DNA from 4 places in the Comamonas sp. MYb69 genome. Region 3 is predicted to be linked to each of the others. Evidence: predicted binding sites of a transcription regulator. Region 3 holds the regulator's gene; each other region holds the start of a gene.
What was found. The regulator sigma-54, encoded in region 3, starts transcription at its own class of promoters, with help from an activator protein. The targets are predictions, from matches to a motif close to TGGCANGNAANCTGCTTT.

Region 1 (4,433 bases), on a different contig from region 3:
GCCGGCGGTACAAGGTCTGCCGGCTGATGCCCAGCAGCTTGGCCGCCTGCGACACATTGCCCCGGCACTGCTGCAGCATCTGCGCAATCGCAGTGTGGGAGAGGGTTTTGAGATCGGTGGCCGGCAGGCTGGGCGGCTGCGCTTGCGCGGCCAAAGCGGCCACCGCCATCGGCGCGCCTTCGCGGTAGCGCAGCAGCTCCTGCGCCAGGTCATCGGAGAGCTGCGACCAGCCAATGGTGTCCTCGCCGGGCAGCAGCAGCGCCGATGCGGTCTGCAGCGCATTGGCGTACTCGCGCAGATTGCCGGGCCAGGGGTAGTGCGCCATCGCAAAGGCCAGATCGGGGTGCAAGCGCACCGACTGGCCGGGGTTGAACTGCTCCAGCAAACGGCGGGTGATGGCCTCGCGGTCGCTGCGCTCGCGCAGCGCGGGCAGCTGCAAGGCCAGGCCATTGATGCGGTAGAACAGATCGGCCCGAAAGCGCCCTTGCGCCACCGCCTCGCGCAGCTGGTGGTGGGTGGCGCAGACCAGCGCAAAATCGAGCTGCTGGGCCTTGCCGCCGCCCAACGGCGTGATGCTGCGCTCCTGCAGCACGCGCAGCAGACGGGTTTGCAGCGCCAGCGGCATATCGCCGATTTCATCGAGAAACAGCGTGCCGCCCTGGGCCTCGCGCAAGCGGCCCAGCTGGCCATCGCGCCGGGCGCCGGTAAAGGCACCTGATTCATAGCCAAACAGCTCGGCCTCGATCAAATGCTCTGGAATCGCCGCACAGTTGATGGCGACAAAAGGCGCAGCATGGCGCGCGCTGCTGTCGTGCAGCGCGCGGGCAAACAGCTCCTTGCCCACGCCCGATTCGCCCTGCACCAGCAAGGCAATGCCCTTGCCCCAGGTGCGCCGGCCGCGCTCTGCGGCTGCGCGCCAGCCTGGGTCGCCAGTGTCCAGCTGGGCCAGCGCATCCGGCGCTGACGGCTGGGGCACAGCCGCGAGCGGCATCCGGCCCCTGCGTTCGCCTGGCAGCGCGGGCGGTGCAGCGGCCACCGGCGTGGCCTGCGCCGCCTGGGGCAACACTAGGCGCGCAAACACGCTGCGGCCGGTGTGCAGGGCCGCCAGATGCAGGCGCTCGGTCTGGGTGGGGCCCCGGGCCAGCCAGTCGCGCAGCGGCATCGCGCTGATATCGTCCCAGTGCAGATGGCCCCAGTCAGCGGCAGCAATCTTGAGGCTTTGCATGGCGGTGCGGTTGCCGCCCAGCAGCAAGCCATCGGGCGCCAACGCCAGAATGCCTTCGCCGGCAGTGCCCACCCCTTCGGCCTGGGTGTGGAAATGCATGCGCCAATCGCGCTGGTGGCGTGCCAGTAGCCAGCGGTTTTCGATCATGCGGGCAGCGGTGGTGGCCAGCCCCAAGGTATGGGCCTGGGCCAGGCGCTGGTCGCCGGAGATATCGAGCACGCCCAGCAGCTGGCCCTGGGCGCTGAAGATGGGCGAGGCTGCGCAGTTCAAAAAGCTGTTGGCCTCCAGAAAGTGCTCCGCGCCTTCGACGCGCAGCGGCGTGGCTTCCACCAGCGCCGTGCCAATCGCATTGGTGCCGCGCGCCTCTTCGGTCCAGATCGCGCCACTGCGCAGCGCCACGCGCTCGGCCTTGTTCAGGAAAGGGGCGTCACCCAAGGTGTGCAGCAAGGTGCTTTGGGCGTTGGCCAGGATGACCATGCTGTGGCTGTCCTGGATCTGCTCGAACACATAGTCCATCACCGGCCGGGCAATGGCGAGCAGGTCTTCGCTGCGCGTGAGCACCTGGCGCATTTCGGAGCCGGTGAGCGGGTCACCGCCAGACACCCGGCCGACCGGCTGCACCCCCGCGCGCAGGCTGCGCTGCCAGGAGCTGGCAATGCGCGCCTGCACGGCCCCGGGCGGGCATTCACCATGTGCCAACAAATGCACCCGTGCCTGGCGCAGCACCTGGGAGGTGATCTGGGGATCCATGTTGTCTCCTTGCAAGCCTGTCTGCGCAGGCCCATGGGGACAGTATAGGAAAGCGGCCGCGCCGGGTCGCCCCGAATAGCCATGACGCTGTCCGACTGTTCCAGATTGGAACACCTGCCTTGTCCAGCGCTGTTCCATCCGCTGTCCGGGCTTCACAGCAAGCTCAAACAAATCAACCACTTGGCACGTAATCAGGCCTGGCATGCATCTTGATATATCTGGTGTGACTCGTGCCCTCAGCGGCATTGCAGCCGGCACGAATCAGCTTGCGATATCCATTTCCAAGGAGACACACCATGCAATACGTATTTCCCGGCCAATCGGGCGCCAAGATCAGCTACAAAAAGCAGTACAACAACTTCATTGGCGGCCAGTGGAAGGCGCCCGTCAAAGGCCAGTACTTTGATGTGATCTCGCCGATCAACGGCCAGGTCTACACACAGGCCGCACGCTCGACCGCCGAAGATGTGGAGCTGGCACTGGATGCCGCCCATGCCGCAGCCGACGCCTGGGGCAAGAAATCAGCCACCGAGCGCTCCAATGTGCTGCTGCAGATTGCCGAGCGCATCGACGCGAATACCGAACTGCTGGCCTACGCCGAGACCGTGGACAACGGCAAGGCGATCCGCGAGACGCTCAATGCCGACATTCCGCTGTCGGCCGACCACTTCCGCTACTTTGCCGGCGCGCTGCGGGCGCAGGAAGGCGGCATCAGCGAGATCGACAACACGACGGTGGCCTACCACTACCACGAGCCGCTGGGCGTCGTGGGCCAGATCATTCCCTGGAACTTCCCGATTCTCATGGCTGCCTGGAAGCTGGCCCCCGCCATTGCTGCGGGCAACTGCGTGGTGCTCAAGCCTGCAGAATCCACCCCCATCAGCCTGCTGATCCTCATCGAGCTGATCGAAGACCTGCTGCCTGCCGGCGTGCTCAATGTGGTCAACGGCTATGGCCGTGAGGCCGGCATGCCGCTGGCCAACAGCAAGCGCATCGCCAAGATTGCCTTTACCGGCTCGACCAGCACCGGCCGCGTCATCGCCCAGGCCGCTGCCAACAACCTGATCCCCGCAACGCTGGAGCTGGGCGGCAAGTCGCCCAATGTGTTCTTTGCTGATGTGATGGATCAGGACGACGCCTTCCTCGACAAGGCGATCGAAGGCCTGGTGCTGTTCGCCTTCAACCAGGGCGAGGTCTGCACCTGCCCCAGCCGCGCGCTGATCCATGAGTCCATCTATGACCGCTTTATGGAAAAGGTGCTCAAGCGCATTGCCGCCATCAAGCACGGCAACCCGCTGGACACCGACAGCATGATGGGTGCGCAGGCCAGCAAGGAGCAGCTGATCAAGATCAGCAGCTACCTGGACCTGGGCCGCCAGGAAGGCGCCGAGGTACTGATTGGTGGTGCGGAAGCCAAGCTCGGCGGCGACCTGGACGGCGGCTACTATGTGCAGCCCACGGTGTTCAAGGGCCACAACAAGATGCGCATCTTCCAGGAAGAGATCTTTGGCCCGGTGCTGGCTGTCACCACCTTCAAGACCGAAGAAGAAGCGCTGGAGCTGGCCAACGATACGCTGTACGGCCTGGGCGCAGGTGTGTGGACGCGCAACGGCAACCTGGCCTACCGCATGGGCCGCGCGATCAAGGCGGGCCGCGTCTGGACCAACTGCTACCACCACTACCCCGCCCACGCTGCCTTTGGCGGCTACAAAGAGTCCGGCATCGGCCGTGAGAACCACAAGATGATGCTCAACCACTACCAGCAGACCAAGAATCTGTTGGTGTCCTACTCCGAAAACAAGCTGGGCTTCTTCTAATAGAACGGTGTGCTGGGCGGTGTGCCCGGCCCAGGGCGCCATGGCGCTTTGGACTGGGGCCACGCACACCGGTCTGTGCAAATCCACCCCTACCGGCAGGCATGGCCCATGCCTTGCCTGCCATCACCGGAGACAGCAACATGGTTGTGGAAAAAGTGGTGGCCACGCCGGCCGCGCAAGCGCTGATTGCCTTGCTCAAAGACAAGCATGGCCCCGGCCTGATGTTTCACCAATCGGGCGGCTGCTGCGACAACAGCGCGGCCAACTGCTATTTGCTCGGCGAGCTGACCATTGGCCAGGGCGATGTCTATCTGGGCGATATAGGCGGTTGCCCGTTTTACATGAGCACCTCCCAGTATGCGTACTGGAAGCACACCCAGCTGATCATCGATGTGATCGACACCCATGGCGGCGGCACCTTCTCGCTCGAAGGGCCCGAGGGCAAGGCCTTCCATACGCGCTCGCGCGTCTTCAGCGACGAGGAGTTGGCGGCACTGCAGCAACAGGACGCACAAGGCATTGCAAACAATGCGCAGTCCTAGGCCATGGCAAGCGTTGCGCCTACTGCACAACCATGGTGCAAAAATAGAAATATTCTTTTTTATTCAATAGCTTAATTAATAACCATGGATGCAGGCTGG
Region 2 (4,433 bases), on a different contig from region 3:
GGGCTGGGCCGACAGCGCCAGCAGCACGAGCGCTTCGCGCTTGCGGATTTCCACCTGCGCGGCCACATCGGGTGCCCGCCCGCCCAGCACGCGCAGCGTCGAGCGGTACAGGTCTTCGAGCAGCTTGCCTTTCCAGGCGTTCCAGACCTTGGGGCTGGTGCCCCGGATGTCGGCGACGGTCAGCAGGTAGAGCGCGGTGAGCCGGCGCTCATTGCCCATGCGCTGGGCAAAGGCGGTGATCACCTCGGGGTCGGACGTATCCTGCTTTTGCGCGACCTGGCTCATCGTCAGGTGCTCGCGCACCAGGAACTCGACCAGCTGCCGGTCTTCCTTGGCAATCTGGTGGTCGCGGCAAAAACGCTTGACTTCGAGCGCGCCGATCTCAGAATGGTCACCACCCCGGCCCTTGCCGATGTCGTGGAACAGGGCGGCCAGGTACAAGATCCAGGGTTTGTCCCAGCCAGCGGCCAGCTGGGAGCAGAACGGGTACTCATGCGCATGCTCGGCCATGAAAAAGCGCCGCACATTGCGCAGCACCATCAGGATGTGCTGGTCCACCGTGTAGACATGGAACAGGTCATGCTGCATCTGGCCCACGATGCGGCGGAACGGCCAGAGGTAGCGCCCCAGCACCGAGGTCTGGTTGAGCAGCCGCATCGCATGGGTGATGCCATGGGGCTGCTGCAGAATCTGCATGAAGGTGGCGCGGTTGACCGGGTCACGCCGGAACTGCGCATCCATCAGCTGGCGCGCATGGTAGAGCGCACGGAAGGTACGGGCCGACAGGTCCTTCAAGCCCGGCTCGGTCTCGTAGAGCAAAAAGGTGCGCAAGATCGCATGCGGGTTGCGCTGGTAGACCTCGTCGTCGGCCACCTCGATGAGGCCGGCCTTGTCGTAGAACTCGTCATCGATGCGGCGCAAGGTGTGGTTGCCCGGGTGCAGGCGCTCGTCCATGTTCAGCATCAGGATCTGCGTGAGCTGGGCCACGGCCTTGGCAGCCCAGTAGTAGCGCTTCATCAGCTCCTCGCTGGCGCGCTTGGGAAAGCGCTGGCCGGCCGGCGTGATGGTCTTGAAGCCAAAGGATTCGGCCACCGGCGTCTGCAGGTCGAACACCAGCCGGTCTTCACGGCGCCGCGCCACAATGTGCAGCCGCGCGCGGATGAGGCAGATCAGGTCCTCGTTGCGCTGCAGGTTGCGCACCTCGTAGACGGTCGCCAGCCCCTTGTCGGCCAGCTCCTTCCAGCGGCTGCCCAGGCCCGTGGCACGGCCCAGCCACAGAATCAGCTGCAGATCGCGCAGGCCGCCGGGCGACTCCTTGCAGTTGGGCTCGAGCGCATAGACGGTGTTCTCGTACTTGTTGTGGCGCTGCTGCATCTCCAGCACCTTGGCCACGACAAAGGCGTCGGGCTTGATGGACTGGGCCAGCGCCGCCTGGAACAGGTGGTAGAGGCGGGGCGAGCCAATGATGCGGCGCGACTCCAGCAGCGCTGTCTGCACCGTCACATCGGCCTGGGCTTCGCTGATGCACTGGCTGATGGTGCGCACGCTCGAGCCAATTTCCAGCCCGGCATCCCAGCACGAGCCGATGAACTGCTCGATCGCGGTGCGCAATTCGCTGTCCTGCTCCGGATCGGTGCCTTCGGGCAGCAGCAGCAGCACATCGATATCGGAGTAGGGGAAGAGCTTGCCCCGGCCAAAGCCGCCCACCCCCACCAGGTTCAGGCGCCCGGGCAGGCCGGCCAGGTGCCAGAGATCGCGCAGCAGCCCATCGGCCAGCTGCGAGAGCTTGCGCAGCTGGGTCTGTATGCCCCGGGTGCTGCTGCCCCCGGCCATGATGTCATCAAACAGGGCGCTGCGTTGCGCCTGGTACTGCTCGCGCAGCTGCGGAATGCGAGGATCGTTCATGGTGCCTAACTATGCTGTCGTTGGCAGTGTGCCATAGCAATCAACAGCAGCAGCGAGTAAGCACATTTCATGCCACTACGCACCAAATGGGGGCATGGAGGAGGCGGGAGTGCCAGAAACGACCAAGGCGGCATGCTGGTTGCAGTGCCGCCTTGGTGTGGGCTGGTGCCGGGCAGGCCCGGCACGCGCGCAGCGATTTATCGGTGCAGTATCAGCGCCCGATCAGCACTTGGTGCTGGTCACAAAGCTGGGTGGCGTGGGCGAGCCTTCCGACCAGGTCAGCACTTCGTAGCCGGTGTCGGTCACCAGCACTTCGACTTCCCACTGGGCCGAGAGGCTGTGGTCCTTGGTGATGACGGTCCAGCCGTCATTGCCCAGGTCCTTGATGTCCTTCTTGCCCAGGTTGAGCATGGGCTCGATCGTGAAGATCATGCCGGTCTTCAGCTCGACGCCGGTGCCAGGGCGGCCGTAGTGCAGCACCTGCGGCTCGTCGTGGAACACCTTGCCGATGCCGTGGCCGCAGTACTCGCGCACGACCGACAGGCCCTGGCCTTCGGCAAACTTCTGGATCGCATGGCCGATATCGCCCAGGTGTGCGCCATTCTTGACCTGCACAATGCCATGCCACATGGCTTCAAAGGTCAGCTGGCACAGGCGCTTGCCGGCAATCGTGCCTTCGCCGATCACGAACATGCGGCTGTTGTCGCCGAAATAGCCTTCGGGCGTGATGATGGTCACATCCACATTGACGATGTCGCCCTTCTTGAGCGGCTTGTCATTGGGGATGCCATGGCAGACCACGTGGTTGACCGACGTGCAGACATAGGCGGGGTAGGGCGTCATGCCTGGCGGCTGGTAGCCCAGGCAGGCCGATTTGGTGCCTTGCTTTTCCATCGCCTCGGCGCACAGCAGATCGATTTGCTTGGTGGTGATACCCGGTTGGATGTGGGGGGTGATGTAGTCCAAGACCTCCGAGGCCAGGCGGCCTGCGATGCGCATCTGCGCAATATCGTCTTCGGTATTGATTTTGATCGTCATAGCCCATGATTATCCCACTGCTGCCATTGGCCTGTTGTCCATGCGGCTACGTGTCCTGGCGGGGCACAGTAGAATCCCGGGTTATCCCGCCCTTGTCATGGTGCTGCCACGGTCCGCCCGTAGCAGTGGGCAAGGCGCATGCGTGCTTTCTTCCCATCCTCCTAGTCCACATAGGCTGCCACGTGACACTGCACCTGACTCAGCTACCAGGCGGTAACGCCCTCAGCTCCTTCCGCGCCCAACAACTGCAGACCGCATTGACGGCGATCCATCCAAAGATAACGGGCATTGCTGCCCGTTTTGTGCATCTGGTGGCCACCGAGCAGCCCCTGGCCGGCGCCCAGGCCGAGCGCGTAGCGGCCCTGCTGACCTATGGCGACCCCTATGAAGGCGGCAGCGACGGCCAGGCCTTCATCGTCACGCCCCGCATGGGCACCATCTCGCCCTGGGCTTCCAAGGCCACCGACATTGCCCGCAACTGCGGCCTGGCGCTGTTCCGCATCGAGCGCCTGACCGAATACCGGATCGAGCTCAAGGCCGGCCTGCTGGGCGGCAAGCCCGAGCTGAGCGCCGAGCAGACCGCGCAGATCGCTGCGCTGCTGCACGACCGCATGACCGAGTCGGTGTTTGGCACCCGCGCCGAAGCCGAGCAGCTGTTCTCCGCCCTGCAAGCCCAGCCGATGGAGTTTGTCGATGTGCTGGGCGGCGGCCGCAGCGCGCTGGAAAAAGCCAACAAGCAATGGGGCCTGGCGCTGGCCGACGACGAGATCGAGTACCTGGAAAACGCCTTCAAGGGCCTGGCACGCAACCCCAGCGATGTCGAGCTGATGATGTTTGCCCAGGCGAACTCCGAGCACTGCCGCCACAAGATCTTCAACGCCAAGTTCACCATCGACGGCGTGGCGCAGGACAAGAGCCTGTTTGGCATGATCCGCCACACCGAGTCGGTATCGCCCCAGCACACCGTCGTCGCCTATTCGGACAATGCCTCCATCATGGAAGGCCACCAGGTCGAGCGCTTTGTCGCGCCGTTCAACACCCAGGCCGATGCCGTGACGGCGCCCAGCTACCAAAAGCAGGCGGCCACCAGCCATGTGCTGATGAAGGTCGAGACCCACAACCACCCGACGGCCATCTCGCCTTTCCCGGGTGCCTCCACCGGCGCGGGCGGTGAGATCCGTGACGAAGGCGCGACCGGCCGGGGCTCCAAGCCCAAGGCGGGCCTCACCGGCTTCACCGTCTCCAAGCTCTGGGGCAGCGAGGTCGGCAAGCCCGAGCACATCGCCAGCCCGCTGCAGATCATGATCGAAGGCCCGCTGGGCGGCGCCGCGTTCAACAACGAATTCGGCCGCCCCAACCTGACCGGCTACTTCCGCGAGTACGAGCAGCAAGTCGGTGACATCACCCGTGGCTACCACAAGCCCATCATGATCGCCGGTGGCCTGGGCGTGATCGATGCCGAGCAGACCCAGAAGATCCTGTTCCCCGCC
Region 3 (4,433 bases):
CAAAGCCCGCACGCGCGGGCTTTTTTGTGCCAAAAACGGCCCAACGCTCCAGCATGGCTACAATGGGGCAGAGCAAGATTCATGCCTTATGAGACACCGTATTTTTAACACTTTGTTGGTGGCAGTGGCCCTGGCCGTGCCGCTGCTGTCGCACGCCGAGCGTGCAGACCGCACCAAGCCCATGAACATCGAGGCGGACGATGGCCGCCACGATGAACTCAAGCAGACCAGTGTCTTCACGGGCAATGTGGTGGTGACCAAGGGCACCATCATCATCCGTGGCGCGCAGCTGACCGTGAGCCAGGACCGCGACGGCTTCCAGCACGGCGTGGTCACCGCTGCGCCGGGCAAGCTCGCGTTCTTCCGCCAAAAGCGGGATTCCGCCCCTGGCGCGCCCGACGAGTTCGTCGAAGGCGAAGGCGAGGTCATCACCTATAACGGCCGCGACGACACCGTGCACTTTGAGCGCCGCGGCGAGCTGCGCCGCTACCGCGAGACCACGTTGACCGACCAGGTCAGTGGCCCGCTGATCGTCTACAACAACCTGAGCGACACCTTCACTGTCTCCGGCCAGAAGGGTGCCCAGGCGGCGGCCGATCCCAAGCCCGGCGCGCCCAAGAAGGACCGCGTGCGCGTGATCCTGACGCCCAAGGCCGACGGCAAGGCGGACGACAAGGCCAGCGCCCCGGCCAAGCCCGCTGCCGATGACAAGACGCCATTGCGCCCCAGCACCCAACTGAACGACGGAGCCAAGTAACCGTGGCAGAAAACTCGTCGACCATTTCCGTCAATGCCCGGGTCGCCAACAGCGACCACCGCAGCCAGCTGGAGGTCTTGCACCTGGAGAAGTCCTACGGCAGCCGCAAGGTGGTCAAGGATGTATCGCTGTCGGTGCGCAAGGGCGAAGTGGTGGGTTTGCTCGGCCCTAATGGCGCGGGCAAGACCACCTCGTTCTACATGATCGTGGGCCTGGTACGCAGCGATGGCGGGGATATCCGCATCGATGGGCAGTCGGTAGCCAATATGCCGATCCACCAGCGCTCGCAGCTGGGCCTGTCCTACCTGCCGCAGGAAGCCTCGATCTTTCGCAAGCTCAGCGTGCAGGACAATGTGCGCGCCGTGCTGGAGCTGCAAAAGGATGAGCATGGCAAGCCGCTCTCGCGTGCCGAGGTCGAGCGCCAGCTCACCGCGCTGCTGCAGGAGCTGCGGGTCGAGCACCTGCGCGAGTCACCGTCGGTGGCGCTGTCCGGGGGCGAGCGCCGCCGCGTCGAGATCGCCCGTGCGCTGGCCACCCAGCCCCGTTTCATCTTGCTCGATGAGCCCTTCGCCGGCATCGACCCCATCGCCGTGATCGAGATCCAGCGCATTGTCGCCTTCCTCAAGGAGCGCGGCATTGGTGTGCTGATCACCGACCACAATGTGCGCGAAACCCTGGGTATCTGTGACCATGCCTGCATCATCAGCGATGGCAAGGTGCTGGCCGCCGGGACGCCGCAAGAGATTGTGGAGAACGCAGAGGTCCGGAGGGTGTATCTGGGTGAACATTTCCGTATGTGACACCGCACGCCTTGGCGGGCGTGCCAGCCAAGCTACCGACCTGCGCTGCGGGCCCGGTAGGGCTGATCTGTTGCCAACTGCCGCAGCCGCTGCAAAGGCGCAGCCATGATGCCGTCGCTGTCGCTGCGCGTATCGCAGAACCTGACCCTGACGCCCCAGCTGCAGCAGTCGATCCGCCTGCTGCAGCTGTCCACGCAGGAGCTGACGCAGGAAGTCGAGCAGATGCTCGACGAAAACCCGTTTCTGGAGCGCGAGGGCGATGAGGCCCCCGAGGCCGAAGCCGGTAAAGAAGCCGCTGAATCTGCCGAAGCTGCAGAAGCAGCCGACAAGGCTGCCGATACTGCTGCCAGCGCCGACACCAGCAACAGCAGCGATTTCGAGCCCGGAACCTCCGACCTGCCGCTGGATTTTGCTGCGGGCAAGGAAACCGGCGTCGATGCCGAGGCCGCTACCGGCGATTCGGCATCGGACTGGGAAGAGTGGGGCGGCGATCTGCCCGCCCGCTCCAGCGCAGGCGATGACGACGACGAGACGCCGATGTCCGACCGGCGCAGCGAGCACCTGAGCCTGCAGGATGTGCTGCACCGCCAGGCCTTGTCGCTGCGCCTGTGCCAGGAAGACCGGGCCGCGCTCTACTTTCTGATCGAATCGCTGAACGACGACGGCTACCTCGAAGAAACGCTGGCCGAGCTCGCGCAAAGCTTTGGCGATGCTTCGGACCCCGAGCGCTACGAGGCGCTGCTGCACCACCTGACCGTGGCGCTGCGCTTGCTGCAAAGCCTGGATCCGATTGGTGTGGGCGCGCGCAACCTGTCCGAGTGCATGCAGCTGCAGATCAAGGCCCAGCAGCGCCTGTTGGATGAAGAGGGCTCGGACACGCCCGAGGCCGATGCGCTGGCGCTGGAGACCGCCTTGCTGGTCTGCCAGGAGTCCCTTGATCTGCTGGCGCGCCGTGATGTGCGCAAGCTGGTGCAGCTGACCGGTTGCAACGAGGCGGCGGTGCGCAGCGCGCTGGCGCTGATCGCCAAGCTCGAACCCCGCCCCGGCCGGCCCTATGCCGATGTGGACCGCAACACCATCATCCCCGATGTCATCGTGCGACCCAGCAATGAGCGCGGCCTGCCGGTGCCCGGTTTCAGCGTGCAGCTCAATGCCGAGGTGATGCCGCGCCTGCGCGTGCAGGATGTCTACGCCAATGCCTTGCGCAGCCACAAGGGCAGCGAAGGCCATGGCGCGCTGCAGCAGCGGCTGCAGGAGGCGCGCTGGTTCATCAAGAACATCCAGCAGCGCTTTGACACCATCTTGCGCGTCTCGCAGGCCATCGTCGAACGCCAGCGCAATTTCTTTGTGCATGGCGAGCTGGCGATGCGCCCCATGGTGCTGCGCGAGATTGCCGATGAGCTGGGCCTGCACGAATCCACCATCAGCCGCGTGACCACGGCCAAGTACATGGCCACGCCGCAGGGCACGTTTGAGCTCAAGTACTTCTTTGGCTCGGGCCTGGGCACCGAGACCGGGGGCAGTGCGTCGAGCACGGCCGTCAAGGCGCTGATCAAGCAGCTGCTGGATGAGGAAAGCGCCAAGAAGCCGCTGTCGGATGCAAAGATCGCCGATCTGCTGCAGGCCCAGGGCATTGAATGCGCGCGCCGCACGGTGGCCAAGTACCGCGAGGCCATGCGCATCCCGCCCGCCAGCTTGCGCAAGGCGCTGTAGCCAAAGTCTCAGCCACCATAAAAAAACCGCAGCTGCCTGGGCACTGCGGTTTTCGCTTGTGGAAGCTGCCGATTTACTTCGGCCACAGCCACCAGATGAACAAGGCCAGAGCGGCGAGCATCAGGCCGAACTTGGTGAACTTGTAGGCCGTCTTGTTCCAGGCCTTGAAGCGGCGGCGGTACTGGCCCATGTAGAACGAGATCTTGAAGATGCGGCTGATGAAGCCGCGCGGATCGCCTTCGTTGTTGGGCGAGCTGGCAGCAGCCACCACATGCGTGCCCAGCCAGCGGTTGAGCCACTGTGCAAAGCCATTGGTCATCGGGCGCTCGACATCGCAGAACAGCACGATGCGGTTGCCTTCGGAGCGGTTCTCGGCCCAGTGCATGAAGGTCTCGTCAAAGATCACGCCTTCGCCCTCGCGCCAGCTGTAGGGCGTGCCATCGACCTCGATCATGCAGCGGTCGTCATTGGGCGCCAGCACAGCCAGGTGGTAGCGCAGCGAGCCGGCATAGGGGTCGCGGTGCAGGTTGAGCTTGGCGCCGGGCGGCAGCTCGGCAAACATGGCCGCCTTGATGCCGGGGATGGACTGCACCAGCGCCGTGGTCTTGGGGCAGAGCTCCATCGCAGATGGGTGGGCCTGGCCATACCACTTCAGGTAGAAGCGCTTCCAGCCGGTCTTGAAGAAGGAGTTGAAGCCCGCATCGTCGTTGTTGGCCGCCGCCTTGATCTGCATGGCCTGGTGCAGGCCGATGGCCTCTTCGCGGATCTCGCGCCAGTGGGCCTGCAAGGGGGCCAGGTCGGGGAAGGTGCTGGTGGGCAGGTAGGGCGTGCGCGGTACCTTGCTGAACATCAGCATGAACACATTGAACGGCGCCGTGAAGGTGGAGTGGTCAAACAGCTGGCGCAGCAGCTTGTGCCGCACCTTGCCGCGCAGGTGCATGTAGAGGCCGCAGCCAAAGAAAAGCAGCACCAGGGCCAGAACGATGATTTTTGCCATAGACAGCGATTTTAGCGACTGCGCTGTGGCGGCGGTCTGCGCAAGCGCAAACTGGCGCGCGGCAAGGGCTGCGGGGCGGTGGGATGGCCTGCTGCCAGCAGGCCTATTGCGGTTTTGTCAACGGCAGGCCGGGTGGGCTTACCTGGGCTGGGCGGCAAAGGCGGTC
Region 4 (4,433 bases), on a different contig from region 3:
CCTGCCCACTGCTGGGCTGGCTGCGACGGCCGAGCCATCAGCGCCATCCGGGCCTGCTGCTGCGGCCCCGCGCGATCTGGCTGCCGCCTGGCAGCAGCGCTTTGGCGCGCTGGTGCAAAGCCTGCTGCCGCCCGTGCTGGGCTTTGGCCTGCTGCTGGTGCTGTGGTCCATCATCGCCCAGGGCAACCCCGGCATTCCGGGCCCGCAGGAGACCTGGACCCAGGCGCAGGAGATTTTTCGCGATCCCTTCTACCGCAACGGCCCCAATGACCAGGGCGTGGGCTGGAACGTGCTGGCCTCGTTGCAGCGGGTGAGCATCGGCTTTGGCCTGGCGGCACTGGTCGGCATTCCGCTGGGCTTTGTCATTGGCCGCTTTGACTTTCTCTCGCGCATGTTCAACCCGGTGATCAGCCTGCTGCGCCCGGTATCGCCCCTGGCCTGGCTGCCGATTGGCCTGCTGGTGTTCAAGGGCGCGAACCCGGCGGCGATCTGGACCATCTTCATCTGCTCGATCTGGCCGATGGTGATCAACACGGCCGTCGGCGTGCAGCGCGTGCCGCAGGACTATATGAATGTGGCGCGGGTGCTGAACCTCAGTGAATGGAAGATTGCCACCACCATCCTCTTCCCCGCCGTGCTGCCCTATATGCTGACGGGCGTGCGCCTGGCCGTCGGCACCGCCTGGCTGGTGATCGTTGCTGCCGAGATGCTGACCGGTGGCGTGGGCATTGGCTTTTGGGTCTGGGACGAGTGGAACAACCTCAATGTCAAGAACATCATCATTGCGATCTTTGTCATCGGCCTGGTCGGCCTGCTGCTGGAATGGGCGCTGATCCGCCTGGCTTCGGCATTCACTTTTGAGGAGGTCAAGGCATGACGCCCAACACGCTCAACATCCCCGCCACGCCCCAGGGCAAGTACATCGAGATCCAGCAGGTGGCGCAAAGCTTCAAGACCGCCAAGGGCCTGTTCCAGGCGCTGCAGGGCATCAACCTGGAGATTGCCCAGGGCGAGTTTGTCAGCCTGATCGGCCACTCGGGCTGCGGCAAATCGACCTTGCTGAACCTGATTGCCGGCCTCACCAGCCCCAGCGAGGGCACCTTGCTCTGCGCCAACCGCGAGATCAAGGGGCCGGGGCCGCAGCGCGCCGTGGTATTCCAGAATCATTCGCTGCTGCCCTGGCTCACCTGCTGGGCGAATGTGCACCTGGCGGTGGAGCGGGTGTTTGGCGCGCGCGAGCGCAAGGCCCAGCTCGCCGCCCGCACCGATGCCGCGCTGGCGCTGGTGGGCCTCACGCATGCAGCGCACAAGCGCCCCGGCGAGATCTCGGGCGGCATGAAGCAGCGCGTGGGCATTGCCCGGGCGCTGTCGATGGAGCCCCAGGTGCTGCTGATGGACGAGCCCTTTGGCGCGTTGGATGCACTCACGCGCGCCAAGCTGCAGGACGAGCTGCTGGAGATCGTTGCGCGCACGCGCAGCACCGTGGTCATGGTGACCCATGATGTCGATGAGGCCGTGCTGCTGTCCGACAAGATCGTGATGATGACCAATGGGCCGGCTGCGACGATTGGCGAGGTGCTGCCGGTACCACTGGCCCGCCCGCGCAACCGGGTGGCCTTGGCCGAGGATGCGCAGTACCAGGCCTGCCGCAAGGCGGTGATCGACTTTCTCTACACCCGCCAGGCCCATGTGGAGAAGGTGGCCTGATAAAGCCTACTTAGCTAGCAACAGGCGCTTCATAGGGAGCGCCTTTTTTGTGCACGCAAATGAGGCAGGGCGGCGCCAGTGTGGCACCGAGGCAGCACAAAAAATGTGCACAGGCGATGCGCGGCTGCGGGTTCGCGTCGACAGCCAACTTGGTATGGAACTTGCATAGCTCTTGGCGTGGCCATGGCGGCCACCGGGTGGTGGTGCACAGTGGCGCTACCGTCCAAAGACAAAGACGTCTAAGCGCGCATGCCTGGCATGCGGCGCCTAGACGTCTTTTTTTTGTGCTGCCCACGGGAAATGCTATGAAAAAAATCAAGTTGGTCATGGTTGGCAACGGTATGGCGGGTGTGCGTGCGCTCGAAGAGCTGCTGGCGCTGGCGCCGGATCTGTACGAGATAACGGTATTTGGTGCAGAGCCCCACCCCAACTACAACCGCATCCTGCTGTCGCCGGTGCTGGCGGGCGAGCAGACCCTGGATGACATCGTGCTCAACGACTGGCGCTGGTACGAGACGCATGGCGTGCGCCTGCATGCCGGCTGCACGGTGCATGCGGTAGACCGCGCCCGCCGCGTGGTGCATGCCCGCAATGCCGATGGCGAAGCGGTGACGGCCGACTACGACCGGCTGATTCTGGCAACGGGCTCCAACCCCTTCATGCTGCCCATTGCCGGCAAGGAGCTGCAAGGCGTGCTGGCCTACCGCGATATTGCCGATACCCAGGCGATGATCGATGCGGCCCGGCACTGGCGCCATGCGGTGGTCATTGGCGGCGGCCTGCTGGGGCTGGAGGCGGCCAACGGCCTGATGAAGCGCGGCATGCAGGTGGCAGTGGTGCATGCCGGCGAGTGGCTGATGGAGCGGCAGTTGGATGACCAGGCCGGGCAGCTGCTGAAGAAATCGCTGATCGAGCGGGGCATGCAGTTCTTCATGCAGGCGCAGACGCAGGAGCTGCTGGGCAATGCTGAAGGCCGGGTGCGTGCGCTGCGCTTTGCCGATGGCCGCGAGATCGAGGCCGATCTGGTGGTGATGGCCGTCGGCATCCGCCCCAACACGGCGCTGGCCGAGGCCATGCACGTGCATGTGAACCGGGGCATCGTCGTCAGCGACACCATGCAGACCATCACCGACCCGCGCATCTATGCGGTGGGCGAGTGCGCCGCGCACCGGGGCATTGCCTATGGCTTGGTGGCGCCTTTGTTTGAGCAGGGCAAGGTGCTGGCCAACCACCTGGCCGAGATGGGCATTGGCCGCTACCAGGGCTCGCTCACCTCCACCAAGCTCAAGGTCACCGGCATCGATCTGTTCTCGGCCGGCGATTTCCAGGGTGGGGAGGGCACCGAGCAGATCGTGCTGAGCGACCCCTACTCGGGCGTCTACAAAAAGCTGGTGATCAAGGAAGACCGGCTGGTGGGCGCGTGCCTGTATGGCGACACGGTTGATGGCAGCTGGTACTTCAAGCTGCTGCGCGAAGGGCGCAGCGTGGCCGATATCCGCGACAAGCTGATGTTTGGCGAATCCAACCTGGGCGATGCCGGCCACCAGGGCCAGAACAAGGCCGCCGCGCTGGCCGATGCCGACGAGGTCTGCGGCTGCAATGGCGTGAGCAAGGGCGCCATCTGCAAGGCCATCAAGGACAAGGGTTTGTTCACCCTGGATGACGTGCGCAAGCACACCAAGGCCAGCGCCAGCTGCGGCTCCTGCACCGGCCTCGTAGAGCAGATCATCATGTTCACCGTTGGTGGCGACTATTCGGCATCGCCCAAGACCAAGCCGATGTGCAGCTGCACGGAGCACGGCCACCAGGCGGTGCGCGATGCGATCCGCGAGCAGCGGCTGCTGACGACCGACAGCGTCTTCCGCTTCATGGAGTGGAAGACACCTAACGGCTGCGCCAGCTGCCGCCCGGCCATCAACTACTACCTGATCAGCACCTGGCCCAAGGAGGCGCGCGATGACCCGCAAAGCCGCTTTATCAACGAGCGCAGCCACGCCAATATCCAAAAGGATGGCACCTACAGCGTGATCCCGCGCATGTGGGGGGGAGAGACCACGGCCGCCGAGCTGCGCCGCATTGCCGATGTGGTGGACAAGTACCAGATCCCCACCGTGAAGGTGACCGGCGGCCAGCGCATTGACCTGCTGGGCGTGAAAAAGGAAGACCTGCAAGGCGTGTGGAACGACATAGGCATGCCCTGCGGCCATGCCTATGCCAAGGCGCTGCGCACCGTCAAGACCTGTGTGGGCAGCGAGTGGTGCCGCATGGGCACGCAGGACAGCACGCAGATGGGCAAGGACCTCGAACGCGCGATGTGGCGCATGTATGCGCCGCACAAGGTGAAGTTTGCCGTCAGCGGCTGCCCGCGCAACTGTGCCGAATCGGGCATCAAGGACGTGGGCATTATCGGCGTGGATTCGGGCTGGGAGATGTACATCGCCGGCAATGGCGGCATCAAGACCGAGGTGGCGCACTTTCTCACCAAGCTCAAGACTGCCGAGGAAGTGCTGGAGTACACCGGCGCCTTCATGCAGCTCTACCGGCTGGAGGGCTGGTACCTGGAGCGCACGGTGCACTACGTGAGCCGCGTGGGGCTCGACCATGTCAAGCGCCGCATTCTGGACGATACAGCTGGCCGCCAGGCGCTCTGGGCCCAGCTGCAGCAGGCGCTCGACGGCGAGCCCGACCCCTGGTTCGAGACCGACAAGGCGGCGGTGGACCTGCGC

Region 1: the regulator sigma-54 is predicted to act here: its motif matches at 2,174-2,191, upstream of exaC (acetaldehyde dehydrogenase ExaC).
Region 2: the regulator sigma-54 is predicted to act here: its motif matches at 1,963-1,980, upstream of WH303_RS06970 ([protein-PII] uridylyltransferase).
Region 4: the regulator sigma-54 is predicted to act here: its motif matches at 1,858-1,875, upstream of nirB (nitrite reductase large subunit NirB).

The regions. Positions count from the first base shown of each region.
Region 1 is NZ_JBBGZG010000013.1:11,284-15,716, forward strand. Features, by position in the region: gene WH303_RS17380 (sigma-54-dependent Fis family transcriptional regulator) at 1-1,975, opposite strand, end outside; gene exaC (acetaldehyde dehydrogenase ExaC) at 2,272-3,792, shown strand; gene WH303_RS17390 (DUF779 domain-containing protein) at 3,933-4,334, shown strand.
Region 2 is NZ_JBBGZG010000004.1:134,341-138,773, forward strand. Features, by position in the region: gene WH303_RS06970 ([protein-PII] uridylyltransferase) at 1-1,905, opposite strand, end outside; gene map (type I methionyl aminopeptidase) at 2,128-2,943, opposite strand; gene purL (phosphoribosylformylglycinamidine synthase) at 3,126-4,433, shown strand, end outside.
Region 3 is NZ_JBBGZG010000020.1:45,163-49,595, forward strand. Features, by position in the region: gene lptA (lipopolysaccharide transport periplasmic protein LptA) at 89-757, shown strand; gene lptB (LPS export ABC transporter ATP-binding protein) at 781-1,557, shown strand; gene WH303_RS22050 (RNA polymerase factor sigma-54) at 1,663-3,270, shown strand; gene WH303_RS22055 (aspartyl/asparaginyl beta-hydroxylase domain-containing protein) at 3,344-4,258, opposite strand; gene WH303_RS22060 (hypothetical protein) at 4,406-4,433, opposite strand, start outside.
Region 4 is NZ_JBBGZG010000003.1:120,688-125,120, forward strand. Features, by position in the region: gene ntrB (nitrate ABC transporter permease) at 1-877, shown strand, start outside; gene WH303_RS04845 (ABC transporter ATP-binding protein) at 874-1,707, shown strand; gene nirB (nitrite reductase large subunit NirB) at 2,013-4,433, shown strand, end outside.